DNA from 2 places in the Paenibacillus sp. XP01 genome. Region 2 is predicted to be linked to the other one. Evidence: riboswitches for the same ligand, from Rfam matches in the RefSeq annotation. Region 2 holds a riboswitch; the other holds the start of a gene.
What was found. Region 2 has a riboswitch for glycine ahead of gcvT (glycine cleavage system aminomethyltransferase GcvT). Riboswitches for the same ligand answer to the same signal wherever they lie in the genome.
Positions count from the first base shown of each region.

Region 1: it holds a riboswitch for glycine, as region 2 does, so the genes downstream of both, sdaAB (L-serine ammonia-lyase, iron-sulfur-dependent subunit beta) here and gcvT (glycine cleavage system aminomethyltransferase GcvT) in region 2, are expected to answer to the same signal.

Region 1 covers NZ_CP139481.1:501,368-509,271, forward strand. The annotation lists gene SNR34_RS02400 (LolA family protein) at 1-646, shown strand, start outside; gene SNR34_RS02405 (PH domain-containing protein) at 664-1,170, shown strand; gene SNR34_RS02410 (PH domain-containing protein) at 1,160-2,671, shown strand; glycine riboswitch at 2,964-3,092, shown strand; glycine riboswitch at 3,097-3,195, shown strand; gene sdaAB (L-serine ammonia-lyase, iron-sulfur-dependent subunit beta) at 3,318-4,007, shown strand; gene sdaAA (L-serine ammonia-lyase, iron-sulfur-dependent, subunit alpha) at 3,997-4,929, shown strand; gene SNR34_RS02425 (alpha-glycosidase) at 5,029-6,792, opposite strand; gene SNR34_RS02430 (response regulator transcription factor) at 6,901-7,584, shown strand; gene SNR34_RS02435 (HAMP domain-containing sensor histidine kinase) at 7,581-7,904, shown strand, end outside.
Region 2 covers NZ_CP139481.1:5,428,452-5,436,355, forward strand. The annotation lists gene SNR34_RS24445 (BglG family transcription antiterminator) at 1-111, opposite strand, end outside; gene SNR34_RS24450 (PTS mannitol transporter subunit IIBC) at 126-1,589, opposite strand; gene gcvH (glycine cleavage system protein GcvH) at 2,039-2,431, opposite strand; glycine riboswitch at 2,766-2,883, shown strand; glycine riboswitch at 2,887-2,987, shown strand; gene gcvT (glycine cleavage system aminomethyltransferase GcvT) at 3,173-4,327, shown strand; gene gcvPA (aminomethyl-transferring glycine dehydrogenase subunit GcvPA) at 4,324-5,679, shown strand; gene gcvPB (aminomethyl-transferring glycine dehydrogenase subunit GcvPB) at 5,766-7,241, shown strand; gene ptsP (phosphoenolpyruvate--protein phosphotransferase) at 7,438-7,904, opposite strand, start outside.

The DNA.
Region 1 (7,904 bases), 2.0 Mb from region 2:
AAAGCTTCAAGGACAGGACGTCATTCACATTAAGCTGACGCCGAAAGAAGAAGGCACTTTATCCATTTCCTCCGAGTATTGGGTAGACCCCAAAACGTGGATGATTGTCAAAGTCATTAGCACCTATGGCGATGAAAAGTCAGAAATGGTCTATGACCCGATTCAATATGATCCCGAGTTTTCCGAGGATACGTTCGTGATTGATATCCCCAAGGAGGTTGATGTGAAGGATCTGAATGATCTAACGCAGAATTCGGAAGTGAGTTTGGAAGAAGCCGAACAAGCTTTGGGGCAACCCTTTTTGCAGGATATGAACGGGGAGTTGGAGCTGTCGCGGATTGAGATGACTTCACTCGGCGGAGAGCTCAGCAGGGACGAAGTGACATTGTATTATGTCAACAACGACAAGGTTGAAGTGAGTATGACCGTATTCAAGGCGCCGGATGAAGATGGTGATGACACGCTGCTGCCTGATGAGTCCGAGGTTGAGGTTCGTGACACAGAGGGTTCGTATATGAAGAGCATCCGGAACATATCCTGGACCGAGAATGGATTGCGCTACTCGATCATGGGTGAGAACGAAGAATGGACAAAGGAGAAGCTTCAAGCTTGGGCGAAGGATCTGAAGCTGCCCAATCAGCCTTAATTGAATTGGAGGAGAGTGTGAGTCACGCAATGGATTACGCAGAGCATAACAACGGAGAACGGCGGCGCCTCCACCCGAAAGCTAAACAAGCAACAGCCTTGACGGCCCTAATGGTCAATGGGCTGTTGATTTTACTGGCCGTCGGATATCTGATCGTAGCATGGTTTAGAGATTGGGTGGAGTGGCCGGGATGGCTCGGGACAGGGCTTTTTATGATTTCACTAATCTGGTATACCTGGATTTTGCCCGGATTACGTTATCGGCACTTCAGTTTTCGGGTCGCTGATGATGAAGTGGAGATCCATTCTGGCTGGTTGTGGCATACGGATACGATTGTGCCGATGACGCGTGTGCAGCAGGTGGAACTGGAGAGCGGTCCTCTGCTGCGAAAATATGGACTTGCCAAAGTCAGCATCGTTACGGCGGCAGCTACGCTCCACATTGCCGGGTTGGAACGGGCAGAGGCAGAGCAATTGAAGCGCAATATCGGTCATCTGGCGAAGGTGGAAGATCATGATGAATGAACCGAAGCGTTTACATAAGATGTATGTCCTCTTTCCTTTTTTTACCGTAACGAAGTCCATCATTCCGATTATCGTACTACTCATCATCAAAGGCGTGGACTGGAGCAAATTTCCGTGGTACAGCTATGCTGCGGCCGTTGTGTGCATCGCGCTTCCTTTTGTTCTGTATGGTTGGATCAAATGGCGTAAATTCAGTTATACGCTGCAGGACGATCGTATTGTGCTGCGCCAGGGCCTATTTGTCCGGGAGGAGAAATCGATCTATTTCAGCCGCATCCACTCCGTCCAGACGCAACAGCCCCTGATTCAGCGGATGCTCCGGCTGGCACAGCTCAAGATTGAGACGCCGGGGGGCAGCGTTGAGGCGGATGGCGTGCTTCCCGCTCTGGCAATTACAGAGGCCGAGCGGATCGAGCGGTGGTTATATCAGAAGCGAAGTGAAGCGGTGAAGAGAGAGGACGCGCCTGCGGCAGCACCATGGTCCGAAGAGCATGTTCGCCGCGAAGAGGGAGAAGCTCCCGGACAGAGTGTGGAGCTTATGGAGGGGGCAGCATTCCCGGTAAAGCGAGAGGTTCTGCTGCGCCTGTCAGCCGGCAGATTGTTTGTCGGAGCGCTGACAACGATGAATCTGCCGCTTGTCGTGGTTTTCGGTGCAGGGGTCTATTCATTCGCAGATGACCTGCTTCCGGATCACTTTTACAGCAACCTGGTTGAACAGGCCGGGCGGCTGCCCGTAATTTGGTGGCTCGGACTTGTGCCCGTCATGTTTTTGCTGGCATGGATCTTGTCAGCCGTGCTGTTTACGATCAAGTATGCCGGGTTCACCGTGGAGCAGGAAGGCGGAAACATTGCCATCGTTTCCGGTCTGCTCGACCGGAGAAAGCATGTGTTTTCTCCCCGTAAGGTACAGGCTGTGGAGGTCAAAGAGGGGCTGCTGCGCCAGCCATTTGGTTATGCGGAGGTGGAGATATATGTCTTGACTTCGGAGATGGAGAAAAAAATGATGCTTCATCCGCTGCTGCCGGTTCGCGATGTGAATGAGCTGCTTGCCCGAATCGTTCCGCAATTCGAAATGCACACACCTGCCAGCCGCCCTCCGGATCGAGCCCGCTGGTTGTTCCTGCGCTGGAAGCTTCTGGGTGCGGCCGTGCTGGGAACGGCGGGAACCGTATTTCTGGGCCAGGCCGGCGCGCTGCTGTTTCTCTTCGTGCCCTTATGTGCCGTTTGGGGATACGGATGCTTCAAGGATGAAGGGATGAGCATTCAAGGCAAGCAGCTGACGCTTCGTCACCGGACCATATCCCGCAGAACGGCATTAATGCGCAGGCCCCATGTCGTTACGGTGAACACCGCTGCCACGACCGGACAGCGAAGCAAGTCCTTGCTATCCGTTCGGGCCAAGCTTATGGTGAATCGAAGCGGCTTTAGAGCGGTTTTCCTGGAACATGACCAGGCTAATGCCGTGAAGGATTGGTTTCGACAGGCTTCGAACTTGATCTAGTTGGATAGGGAGACTGTCTAATCACTGAACAATACCATAAAAGGATGCATATAAATATATGTAGAACCTCAATGTATATATGTACAACGTCTCCAAACATTATTGGCCTCTCAGCCGGGATTTGCGATATCATGCAGCCGTTTATCTGGCACTCGTCCGAGTATGGTAATAATACGTTAATTTTATTGACATAAAGTGTGTTGAAGTTTAATCTGTTATATGAATGACCAAGATGAGTAAGTAATATGTGTGAACAAGAACATGACTTATCGATTATGACCTATATAGCGAATGATGACGAGTGGGAGAGACCCGGACAGGCTGAATAAACATTCATGCGGCCACTTCGGGCACCGAAGGAGCAAGCGGCGTGCACCCGGCACGAACGTTAATCTCTCAGGTAAATGTACCATCGTTGGACGCAGCTCTGGAGAGTGTGCCATGACATGGCGCCGCCCAAGGGGTAAATGATGGGGTCGAACAATCGACCAACATCATGAAACTCTCAGGCATCGAGGACAGAGAGAGGGCTAAAGGCCCTTCTCTGTCCTTTTTGGTGTGTTTATAAGGAAGCATAGTGAAAATATGGATGCCTTGGATTCGGACATGATGGAGTCGGCGGGGCAGTTACATGGAGGGGTGCAGGATGCGTTTCAAAGATGTGTTTTCAATTATTGGCCCGTCTATGACGGGGCCATCCAGTTCACATACGGCAGGAGCGGCAAGGCTCGGCCGAATTGCGCGCCAATGGCTCGGCTTTATGCCCGAGCGGGCGCGGTTAACGTTGTACGGCTCGTTTGCGGATACGTATCAGGGCCATGGCACCGATCTTGCGTTGATCGGCGGCCTTCTCGACTATGCAACCGACGATCCGCGCATTCCGGATGCGGAGCGATATGCGGAAGAAGCCGGAATGGATGTCGAATTCTATACGAGCGGCCTGCCTGCCCCGCATCCGAATACCGTCAAGATCGAACTGTGGCACGGCGAACGTCAATGCTCGCTGGTTGGTGCCTCCATCGGCGGCGGCAGCGTATCGGTGCACGCGCTGAACGATTTCCGCGTGCAGATCAGCGGCGAATTCCCCACATTGGTCCTGCGCCATTCCGACAAGGCCGGCGTCCTTGCCTCGGTGACGTCAACGGTCAGTTCCTCCGGCGTGAACATCGGTTACATGCAGGTAGACCGCAAAGCCCGCGACGGCGAAGCGTTGACGGCGATGGAGATGGACGGTCCGCCAAACGCGGAGATGCTGAACCGATTGCGTACCCTGGAACATATGCTGGACGTTCGGGTCATTGATTTGAAGAGAGGGGTGGGTCACGATGCGGTTTAAACATTTGCACGAGCTGAGTGCCATCTGCACGGCCGAATCCAAGTCGATTGCGCAGCTTATGGTCGAGGAGCAGGTAAAGGAAACCAATGTCCCGGAAACGGACGTTGTGCGGCAAATGTCGGAATATTATCAGGTGATGAAGGAGGCTGTGCGTAAAGGACTGACGGAGGACACCACTTCGCGCAGCGGATTGACGGGCGGAGACGGCAAAAAGATGGCCGCGTACATTCGCAGCGGAGAAACCTGCTCGGGTGATGCTTCTGCGCTTGCAATGGCCTATGCGCTGTGCGTATCCGAGGTGAATGCCTCCATGGGACGCATCGTGGCGACGCCGACGGCGGGTTCCTGCGGCATTATCCCCGGCGTGTTCATTAGCGCCCAGGAGCGGTTTGGCTGGAATGACGAGCATTTGGTCAATGGTTTGTTCTGTGCCGGAGCCATCGGATACGTCATTGCCAACAATTCCTTCATCTCGGGAGCCGAAGGGGGCTGCCAGGCTGAAGTGGGCTCGGCGATTGGCATGGCAGCAGGCGCAATGGTGGAGCTGCGCGGAGGCACGCCGGAGCAGGTCGTGCATGCAGTCGGTCTTGCGCTCAAAAATACGCTGGGCCTGATCTGCGATCCGGTGGCCGGGCTAGTAGAGATCCCTTGCATCGTCCGCAATGGGCTGGGTGCCGTGACTGCACTGGCTGCCGCGGATATGGCCCTGGCTGGCGTGCGCAGCGCGATTCCTTCGGACGAAGTGATCGATGTGATGCTGGAGGTGGGCAGCGCCATGCCGAGCAGGCATCGCGAGACGGCCCAGGGAGGTTTGGCGCAGACGCCGACGGGGCGCAAAATGATGGAGAAGCTGGCCAGACCGAAAGCGAAGCGTGCGCCCGAGCCTGAACTGCAAACGGGAGAAGAACAACCTTCCGAGTAGACGGAAATGGTGTCATTGCCATGATTTCATCGATATTTAAAAGCCGATGCAAGTTCTTCCATAGGAAGAGCCGCATCGGCTTTTTTGAGCATGGGGCACTTACTCGGGTTTCAGCGGCGTGGTTCCCAGAACGGCATATCCATAGGCGGGAAGCTCCACGGCGAGCGTGCCTCCTTCCAGGGCGATCCGGTGGTCGCTCTCCAACAAATCGGCCCATTCTCCTTCGCCTGCTTCAAGCTCGAACATGGCCGTTTCTTCGGAGCGGTTGAATAACACGAGAATGCGTTCCTCGTCGCTTTGCCGCTCCAGCACCAGCTGGCTGCCGCCTGGGCTTGCTTGCGGGAAGCGGATGCTGCCTTTCGCACGCAGGGCGGGATGGGCATGGCGAAGCGCAATGATTGTTTTGTAGAAGTCCAGCAGCTCTCGATCTTGCTTCGCTTCGTCCCATTCCATGCATCTGCGGCATTCGGGATCTCCCCCGCCCTCCAGACCGATTTCATCCCCGTAATAGATGCAGGGGGCTCCCATGTAGCTGAACTGGAACAAGGCTGCCAGCTTCATCTTGCGTTTATCCCCTTGAGCCAACGTGAGCAGTCTTGGCGTATCGTGGCTGTCCAGCAGGTTGAATGCAACCTCGCTGGCCTGGTGTACATATCTGGACAATTGTTTTGCCATGGCATGCACGAATTGATCCGCATGCATCTTTCCCATCACAAAAAAGCGGTTAACGGCTTCGGTGAACGGATAATTCATCGCGGCGTCGAATTGGTCGCCCTGCAGCCATGCCGAAGCTTCGTTCCACACTTCGCCCAAAATGTAGGCATCCGGGTTGGCTTGCTTGACCACGCGCCGGAAATCCTGCCAGAACGCATTGTTGACTTCGTCGGCCACGTCCAGCCGCCATCCGTCCGCTCCGACATCCTTGATCCAATACTCCGCGACCTTGAGCAGATATTCCTTGACCTCGGGATTTTCCGTGTTCAGCTTCGGCATATGCGGCTCAAAACCGAAAGTATCGTACGTGGGTACGCCGTCCTTCACGTCAAGGGGAAACTCATGAACGTGAAACCAGTTCGCATAACGGGATTTCGACCCGTTCTGTTGTACGTCGACGAAGGGAGCGAACGTTTTGCCGGAATGGTTGAACACCGCATCGAGGAGCACCTTGATTCCGCGCTTATGGCACTGTTCCACCAGGCGTTTGATCGTTTCCGCATCTCCGAAATGGCGATCCACTTTCAGATAATCTTCCGTATCGTACTTGTGGTTTGTGGTTGCTTGGAAAATCGGAGTGAAATAGATGGCCGTGATGCCGAGCTCGCTCAAATAATCGAGATGGTCCATGACACCCTGCAAATCTCCGCCGAAAAAGTTGAAAGGCGTAGGTTCGCTGCCCCATGGTTCAATGTCCTTCGGATTCCGGGAAGGATCGCCATTGGCGAATCGTTCGGGGAATATTTGATAGAATACGGCGTCTTTGACCCAATCCGGCGGTTCAAAAACGGCTCCGGGATGTATGTACGGGAACTGGAACATGCGGCCGGGATCGTCAGGCTCCTCCTCTTGAAAGTCGGTTTCGGTCATCCAGATCTGCTCTTGCCCGCTTTTGAGCAAAAAGGCGTACTTCAGCCGATGATAGGGCGGCTTGACCTCTCCTTCGAAGTAATCAAACATGGAATCGGAGGCATACTTGCTTAAAGGAATCAAGGCTCTCGTTTCTTCCCAGGCATATTTGTCCCCGGTCAGCGCAAGGGCCTCGGTGAGATCGTCTTTTTTGGCGCGAAGCCGGAGACGAATCGTATCTTTGTCGTAGGCATAGGCCCAATTGCGTTTGGATTGGTGATAGATGGCTTCCAGCAGCATGTGATGCATTCCTCCAATCATAATGAACATGAACCGACGTGATATCGGCAGTTTAGGTATAATTGAGATATATTACCTCAAAGAAGCAGAAAGGAAACGATGATACGCATGAAACCAAAATTGTTATACATTGAGGACGACATCGAAATTTCCGCATGGGTCAGGGATGACCTTGAAGAACGAGGATATGACGTCGTTTGGCTCGCAAGCGGCGAAGGAGCCACGGAGGCGGCAAATGGATGCTCCTTGATTATTCTCGACGTGATGCTGCCCGGATTGGACGGATTCACGGTAGGGCAACGACTCAAAAAGGAACATCCCGCGGTCCCGATCGTCATGCTTTCGGCCCGGACGTCGATTGACGACAAGCTGCACGGGCTTGAATTCGCGGACGACTACGTGACCAAACCGTTTCATCCGGATGAGTTGGCCGCCCGAATCGAGGTCCAGTTGCGCAAGTCGGGTACCGCAGTGGCGTCCGGTCAAACGATCAGGCTGGAGCACCTCTCCATCCATGAGCAGGATCATCGGATCGTCAATGAAGAAACGGGAGAAGAGATTATTTTATCGGGAAAACAGTATCACATCTTCGCCTACCTGCTCCGGCACATGGGCATGATCCGAACCAAGGAGCAGATCTACGAAGCGGTATGGAACGAACCTTACCTTGACGGCGACAAGACGTTAATGGTGCATATTCGCCATCTGCGGGAGAAGCTGGAGCGCGATCCGGCGAATCCGACGATTTTGCAAACGGTGCGCGGCGTTGGATATCGCGTGAAAAAACCATGATTCGCCGTTGGCGGAAACGGACTACAGTAGAAGCGCCCCGCCAGACTCGAAAGGGCAAATCGGAGAACGTGCGCAAGCTCCGGTGGACGCGTTCCTTGATGTCCCGTTATATTCTGCTCATTTTATGTGCGGTATTATTTGTTCCGGTCGTCCTCCCGATCATTTCTGTAACATATGCCGTCATTGCCAACTACACAAACCATCATGTGGACCAGACTCCGTATGGCGATGCAACGGGATTCGGGAAAATGTGGATCGGCGAAGGTCGGAGGCTGGACGGGGTTCCCCCGAAGGAAGTGGATGCACGGCTAAGGAAGCTG
Region 2 (7,904 bases):
TATCGTTCTGGTGCTCACATTGATCCGGGCCGCGATGTCCCCGGCGGTCACTTCTTTGGTCTGCTGCAGGAGAAATTCCAAAATCTCGCGTTGCCGCTTCGAAATATTCATTGTTGTGGTTCCGTTCAGGAATTGGATTTGAGGCGTTCAACCAGTGCCTCGTATTCCGGGCTCTTCAGGAAGTTTTCAATGGAGATGTGCTCCGCGTTCGGCGCGACCGTTTTGGCCCGGTCGGTCAGCGTTTTTTGCGTAATGACGATATCCGCATCCTGCGGAATTTCGCTGATCGCCGTATTGGTGACGTTCACGTCCACACCGGCCTGCTTCATTTTCTTCCGCAAAATCGAAGCACCCATCGCGCTTGATCCCATTCCCGCGTCGCACGAGAACACGATTTTGTTGACATCTTTCTTCACTGCGGAAGCCCCGATGTCTGCCGCACGGTCTGCTTCACGGTTGTCGTTGGCTACGGTTTCGTTCGCCGTCTTGCCTTGATTTTTCATTTCTTTCATCCGGTTGGATGCAGCTTCCAAATCCTCGTCTTTTTGTTTGCCCGTTTTGAGCAGAACGGCAGCAACCAGGAAGGAAACGACCGCTGCAATGATTACGCCTGCCAACATCGGAACGTACCCGCCCTTAGGTGTCAACAAGAAATAGGCGATGATACTTCCCGGAGATGGAGCGGATACGAGTCCCGCACCCGTCAACATGAACGTCAGCGTTCCAGCGACGCCACCCGCAATAGTGGCCAGGATCAGGATCGGTCTCATCAGGATGTAAGGGAAATAAATTTCGTGAATCCCGCCAAAGAAATGGATGATGGCAGCACCTGGAGCCGAAGATTTCGCAGAACCACGGCCAAAGAAGCAATATGCCAGCAAGATACCAAGTCCGGGACCCGGATTTGATTCCAGCATAAACAGTATGGATTGACCGAGATCTCTAGCCTGATCCGTTCCCAAAGGCGTCAAAATCCCATGGTTAATGGCATTGTTCAGGAAGAGCACTTTTCCCGGCTCGATGATCAGGTTGACGAGTGGCAGCAAGCCCAGATCCATCAATCCTTGAACACCCGCTGACAAAACTTTGCTCAACGCTTCGATCAGAGGACCGATCCCTTTCAGGGCGATCAAGGCCAGAATTCCGCCAATAATACCGGCAGAGAAGTTGTTGACCAACATTTCAAAACCGGATTTGATCTTACCTTCAACGGCTTTGTCAAACTGTTTGATGATCCAAGCCGCAAGCGGACCTGCGATCATTGCGCCAAGAAACATCGGAATGTCGCTGCCCACGATGACGCCTATGGTCATAATCGAACCCACGACGCCCCCGCGCGTGCCATGCACCATCGTGCCGCCCGTATAACCGATCAGCAATGGCAGCAAATATTTGATCATCGGATCAACGAGCTGCGCAAAATCGGCGTTAGGGAACCAACCCTTCGGTATGAATAAAGCCGTGATCAAGCCCCATGCGATAAATGCACCCATGTTCGGCATAACCATGCCGCTCAGGAAACGTCCGAACTTTTGCACGCCTACCCGCAGTCCTTCGGCTTTCCCGGACTTTGCGTCCACTGAACTCATATTGATAACCTCCTCAACATGTTAAACCTTGACTCGACTGAACATATCAACACGCAGTTCAGATGAATAAAGGTACAAATCCTGTATTCGTGATTTTCAAGTTCATACTAAATGAAAACGGTATCCCTTACAACGAAATGAAAATCAACTCCCGTCATGAACGTTGATGACAAGATTTAAATTGGATCTGTTTTGCGTTGTCGCAAGTTCAACAGCAACGTACCAATTCCTTCTATGTATCATGCCCAATCATAGCCCTGGCTTATTAAAACAAGAATGCATAATATAAAAAAACAGTGTTTTTTAAGAGGCACAAGAGGTACACCCTTTCAAACTTTCCCCTTAAACAACGCAAAAAAGCCAAGCGGCAGCTTGGCCGCATCGGCTTTTCAAACCCATGAAATATACACTTTTATTTTCAGTAATAATACGTAAATTAGTGCAAACGATTATTCTTCGGTATGCTTCCGGTAGGCATCCGCGTCCAGCAGCCCTGACAGCGCCACGCTCAAATCGCCGTCCACGCGAATTTCAACCATCCAGCCTTCTTCATAAGGAGAAGTGTTGACCAGCTCCGGCGCCTCTTGCAGCGCCTCGTTTACGGCCACAACGATTCCTCCCACGGGCGCAAACAGATCCGAAACCGTCTTTACGGATTCGATCGTTCCAATGCCTGCCTCCGCTTGCACATTCGAGTCAAGGTCAGGCAGTTCAACAAACACAATGTCACCCAGCTGATGCTGCGCGAATTCGGTTATGCCTATACGCACAGTATTTTCACCGACGGTTTGCACCCATTCGTGTTCTTCACTGTACAGGAAATCGTTTCTCAATTCGCTCATTTGGTTATCCGCCTCGCTTTTTCATTAGTGGAGTGCATGCGTTCCTTGACCTTCCCTTTTTCCCAAAACATAGCGTATGACATGTCGGCCATAAATGTCAATATACCTAACAATATATTCTTTTCACCCTCCAAAAAGTGACATCCTTTTTATAGGCATTCAATCATATACTGGATATGGAATCGCTACCTTGTCGGAAACACGAACATTAAAAGGGCGAAAAAAAATAAATATTCGCTTTTATTCTCTATTCTTATGATATAGTTCTTGACACAAATAGCTTTAACGCGTTTTAATTGAGGTGAGAAACAACTGACAGAAGCAATATTCGCGGATGAACGTAAAGGGAGAGATCACCCCGTCCCGCTTCGGGATCGTGTGGTGGCGCCGAAGGAGTAAACCCCCGACAAGCGGCGGGTGAATCTCTCAGGCAAAAGGACTTTTACGGGACGCAACTCTGGAGAGCATCCATTCGCCCAAGAAGGGCGTTTTGATCACCCAAGGGGAAACCTGACGCAATCTGCGACGGGGTAACTCTCAGGTACCAAGGACAGAGCCCAGGAATTCAGCATGCTGCCGCATGCCGGTTCTTTGGCCTGTCCTTTTCCTTTTTCCCCAAAAAACGAAAACAGTGCATAAGAATCCTGCATAAGGCAGCTTCCTCATGACGTATAGACCATCCCTTTTCCGCGGTTTCGTTTCACATTCGGCCCGTCTGGCGGCCTACAACGAGGTGATATGATGTCCGATTTGTTAAGAACTCCTCTCTTCCCGCATTATCAGCAATTCGAAGGCATGCGCTGCATCGATTTTGGCGGCTGGGAACTGCCCGTGCAGTTCAGCGGCATCCAGAAAGAGCATGAGGCCGTGCGCGAACGCGCAGGATTGTTTGATGTATCCCACATGGGTGAATTCATAGTCCAAGGCGAACAAGCCGAGGCCTTTTTGCAGCAAATGACGACCAATGACGTGACATTGCTGGTTCCCGGGCAAGCCCAGTACACATTGATGTGTTATCCGAGTGGCGGGGTCGTCGATGACCTGCTCATCTACAAACTGGAAGAACAGCGCTATATGCTGGTCGTCAACGCCTCCAATATCGAAAAGGATTGGGTATGGCTGCAAGAGCACATCATTGTCGGTGTTGAGATGAGCAACGTATCCGAAGAGACCGCGCTTTTGGCGCTGCAAGGCCCGCTGGCTGCCGATATTCTGGCCAAAGTCACAACGGGTACGAATCTCGGCGACATCGAGCCGTTCCGGTTTGTCCGCGATGCCGACGTATGCGGCGTTACGCTCCTGCTCTCGCGCACGGGTTACACGGGCGAAGATGGATTCGAGCTCTACGTCCCGGCCGATCAGGCCGCCCGGATCTGGGAAGGACTGCTGCAAGCCGGAGCAACGCACGGACTGATTCCTGCCGGACTTGGCGCAAGGGATACGCTGCGCTTTGAAGCAAGATTGCCGTTGTACGGACAAGAGCTGTCCGCGACCATTTCTCCGCTTGAAGCCGGGCTTGGCATGTTCGTGAAATGGAATGCCGGACCGTTTATCGGTCAGGAAGCGCTGCTGCAGCAAAAGAACGAAGGCCCTGCTCGCAAGCTGGTTGGCATTGAAGTGCTGGAGCGCGGAATTCCCCGGCCGCACTATCCGATCTATGCGGATGGCGTACAGATCGGCGAAGTGACGACCGGCACCCAATCCCCTACGCTGAAGCGCAATCTGGGGCTCGCCCTGATCGACAGCAGGCATGCTGCGCTGGGTACTCCGCTTGAGATCGGGATTCGCGGCAAAACATTGAAAGCCGAGGTCGTCAAAACCCCTTTTTACAAACGGACGCGCGCACCAAAGACACCTGATGCAAAAGAGACCATCCAAGGAGCTGATCTAACATGACCAAGCACCGTTACATCCCGATGACCGAGCAGGATCAGAACGCCATGCTGGCAACGGTTGGCGTGGATACGATCGACGACCTGTTCCGCGACATTCCCGAAGACATTCGTTTCCAGGGCGAACTGCCCATTTCTTCCCGGCTCGACGAACACGCGCTGAGTCGCCATATGGCCAAACAGGCCGGAGCTAACGCCCATTTCGATACACACGCCAGCTTTCTTGGCGCCGGCATTTACGATCATCACATTCCTTCCGTCATCAATCACGTCATCTCGCGATCCGAATTTTACACAGCTTACACACCATATCAACCGGAAATCAGCCAAGGGGAGCTGCAAGCGATCTTTGAATTCCAGTCATACATCTGTGAGTTGACCGGCATGGCCGTTGCCAATGCCAGCATGTATGACGGCGCTACAGCCTTTGCGGAAGCCGGGAATCTGGCTGCTGCGGCCACCCGCCGCAAGCAGCTGATCATGTCCAGCACAGTGCACCCCGAGTCCCGCCAAGTCCTGAAAGCATATGCTCACGGCCTGAATCTGGAGATCGTCGAAATTGGCCACAAAGACGGCGTGACCGACTGGGATGCCCTGCAAGCCGCCGTATCTGTGGACACCGCTGCCGTCATGATTCAAAGCCCCAACTTCTTCGGAGCTCTGGAACATGTAAAACAGGCCGCAGACCTCGTGCATGCGCACAAAGGCCTGCTCGTCGTTAGCGCGAACCCGCTGTCGCTTGGCCTGCTTGAAGCTCCCGGCAAGCTTGGCGCCGACATCGTCGTCGGCGACGCGCAGCCGCTTGGCATCGCCGCTTCGCTCGGCGGACCGACTTGCGGATATTTCGCCGTATCCCAGGCTCACATGCGCCGCATTCCCGGACGCATCGTCGGCCAGACGACCGACCGCAGCGGCAAACGCGGTTTTGTGCTGACGCTGCAAGCCCGCGAGCAGCACATTCGCCGCGAGAAGGCGACGTCCAACATCTGCTCGAATCAAGCGCTGCTTGCCCTGAGCGCCTCCGTCTACATGTCCACCATGGGCAGACAAGGAATGATCGACGTGGCCGACCTGAATGTTCAGAAGAGCCATTATGCCCGCCGGATTCTGCAAGCCATTCCGGGCGTGAGCATTGCATTTTCCACACCTACGTTTAATGAATTTGTCATTCGGCTGCCGGAAGGAACGAATATCGAAGCACTGCAGTTGAAATGGCTCAAGGAAGGTTTTATCGGCGGTTATGATCTGGGGCGCCATTATCCGGAACTGGCCGGACATCTGCTGATTGCCGTAACCGAACGCCGCAGCAAAGAAGAGATCGACGAATTCGCACGTGTACTGGAGGGATCGCTGTGACGCAGGAGACAACAACGCAAACCGGAACGAAATCCGCAGTTCAAGACATAAACGGAAATAACAGGGATGCCAACACAGAAACCGCGATGAACCCCGCCGCCAACGTCACTCCCGAGCAATCGCTTATTTTTGAGTTGAGCAGCCCCGGGCGCGTCGCCTATTCCCTGCCGGAATGCGATGTGCCAAGGCAAGAGATCGAATCCCTGATTCCCCGGGAAATGCTTCGCTCCGAAGCAGCCGCATTGCCTGAGGTTTACGAAGTGGATGTCATCCGGCATTACACCGCCCTTTCCCGTCGCAACTTCGGCGTGGATAACGGCTTCTACCCGTTAGGATCGTGCACGATGAAATACAATCCAAAAATCAACGAAGACGTCGCCCGATACAGCGGCTTTGCCAAAATTCACCCCTATCAGCACGAATCCAGCATCCAAGGGGCGCTTGAACTGCTGTACACGCTGCAAAACGACCTTGCCGGCCTGACCGGCATGGATGCCGTAACCCTTCAACCTGCCGCTGGCGCGCATGGCGAATGGACGGGGCTGATGATGATCCGGGCCTATCACGAAAGCCGGGGCGAAACGCGCACCAAAGTCATCGTGCCGGATTCCTCCCACGGCACCAACCCGGCCAGCGCTACCGTTGCCGGCTTCGAGACCGTAACCATCCCTTCCCGTTCGGATGGGCTCGTCGATCTGGACGCCTTGCGCACAGCCGTCGGCAGCGATACGGCGGCTCTGATGCTGACCAATCCGAATACGCTTGGCCTGTTCGAAAAGGACATTCAGGAAATTGCCTCGATCGTGCATGAGGCCGGCGGCTTGCTCTATTACGACGGCGCAAATTCCAATGCCATCATGGGCATCGCCCGGCCTGGCGACATGGGCTTCGACGTCGTGCATCTCAATTTGCATAAAACGATGAGCACTCCGCATGGCGGCGGCGGTCCTGGAGCCGGTCCGGTTGGCGTGAAAAGTCTGCTTGTTCCGTTCCTGCCAAAACCTGTCGTCATACGCGATGATGAAGGCCGATATACGCTTGATCATGCCGGGGACCAATCGATCGGTCGGGTCAAAGCATTTTACGGCAACTTCGGCATCTTGGTACGCGCATATGCTTACATCCGCACCTACGGGCCGGAAGGCTTGCGCCGCGTTTCCGAATGCGCCGTTCTCAACGCCAATTACATGATGGCCCGGCTCGCGCCTTATTACGAGATTCCGTATCCGGGGGTGTGCAAGCATGAATTCGTCATGTCGGGACGCGGCCTCAAGCAATACGGCGTACGCACGCTTGACGTCGCCAAACGTTTGCTCGATTTCGGTTACCATCCGCCAACGGTATACTTCCCATTGAATGTGGAAGAGTGCATCATGATCGAACCGACCGAGACGGAAAGCAAGGAAACGCTTGACGGTTTCATCGATACGATGATCCGCATCGCGAAGGAAGCTGAGGAAACGCCGGAGGTCGTGCTCAATGCACCCTACGGCACGCCTGTGACCCGTCTCGACGAAACAACCGCTGCACGCAAGCCTGTGTTGAACTGCGCCTGCAGTTGATCAGGCCATAACAAAAGCCGCACAAGGTTATCGACAACCGTGTGCGGCTTTCTTGTGCGGCATTTGCAATCGAGGAAAAAAAGCCGGCATCCGCTTTACGCAGATACCGGCATCCATATGCTGCATCGCTGCAGCCCCTTCAATCGGAAAAAGAAAAGACCCTTAAACATCGGGGAAACCCCGAACCCAGTGATGCTTAGATGCTTTTAACCAGTTCAACCACTTGCTCAGCGGTTTGCATATCCAGTGCTTTGGCAGCAAGTTCCTGCATCTCGGCACGGGACAATTTCGTGATCTGACTGCGAGCTGGCAGAATGGAGGTTGCGCTCATGCTGAACTCATCCAGTCCAAGACCAAGCAGCAACGGAATTGCCGTTTCGTCTCCAGCCATCTCTCCACACATGCCAGCCCATTTTCCTTCACGATGCGCCGCATCGATGACCATTTTGACCAAACGCAAAATAGCAGGATTGTATGGTTGGTATAGGTAAGAGACACGTTCGTTCATACGGTCAGCAGCCATGGTGTATTGAATCAGATCGTTCGTTCCGATACTGAAGAAATCAACCTCTTTGGCAAATTGATCCGCAAGAACTGCAGTCGAAGGGATTTCGACCATGATACCGAGTTGGATGCTGTCGGAAACAGCAATCCCTTCAGCTA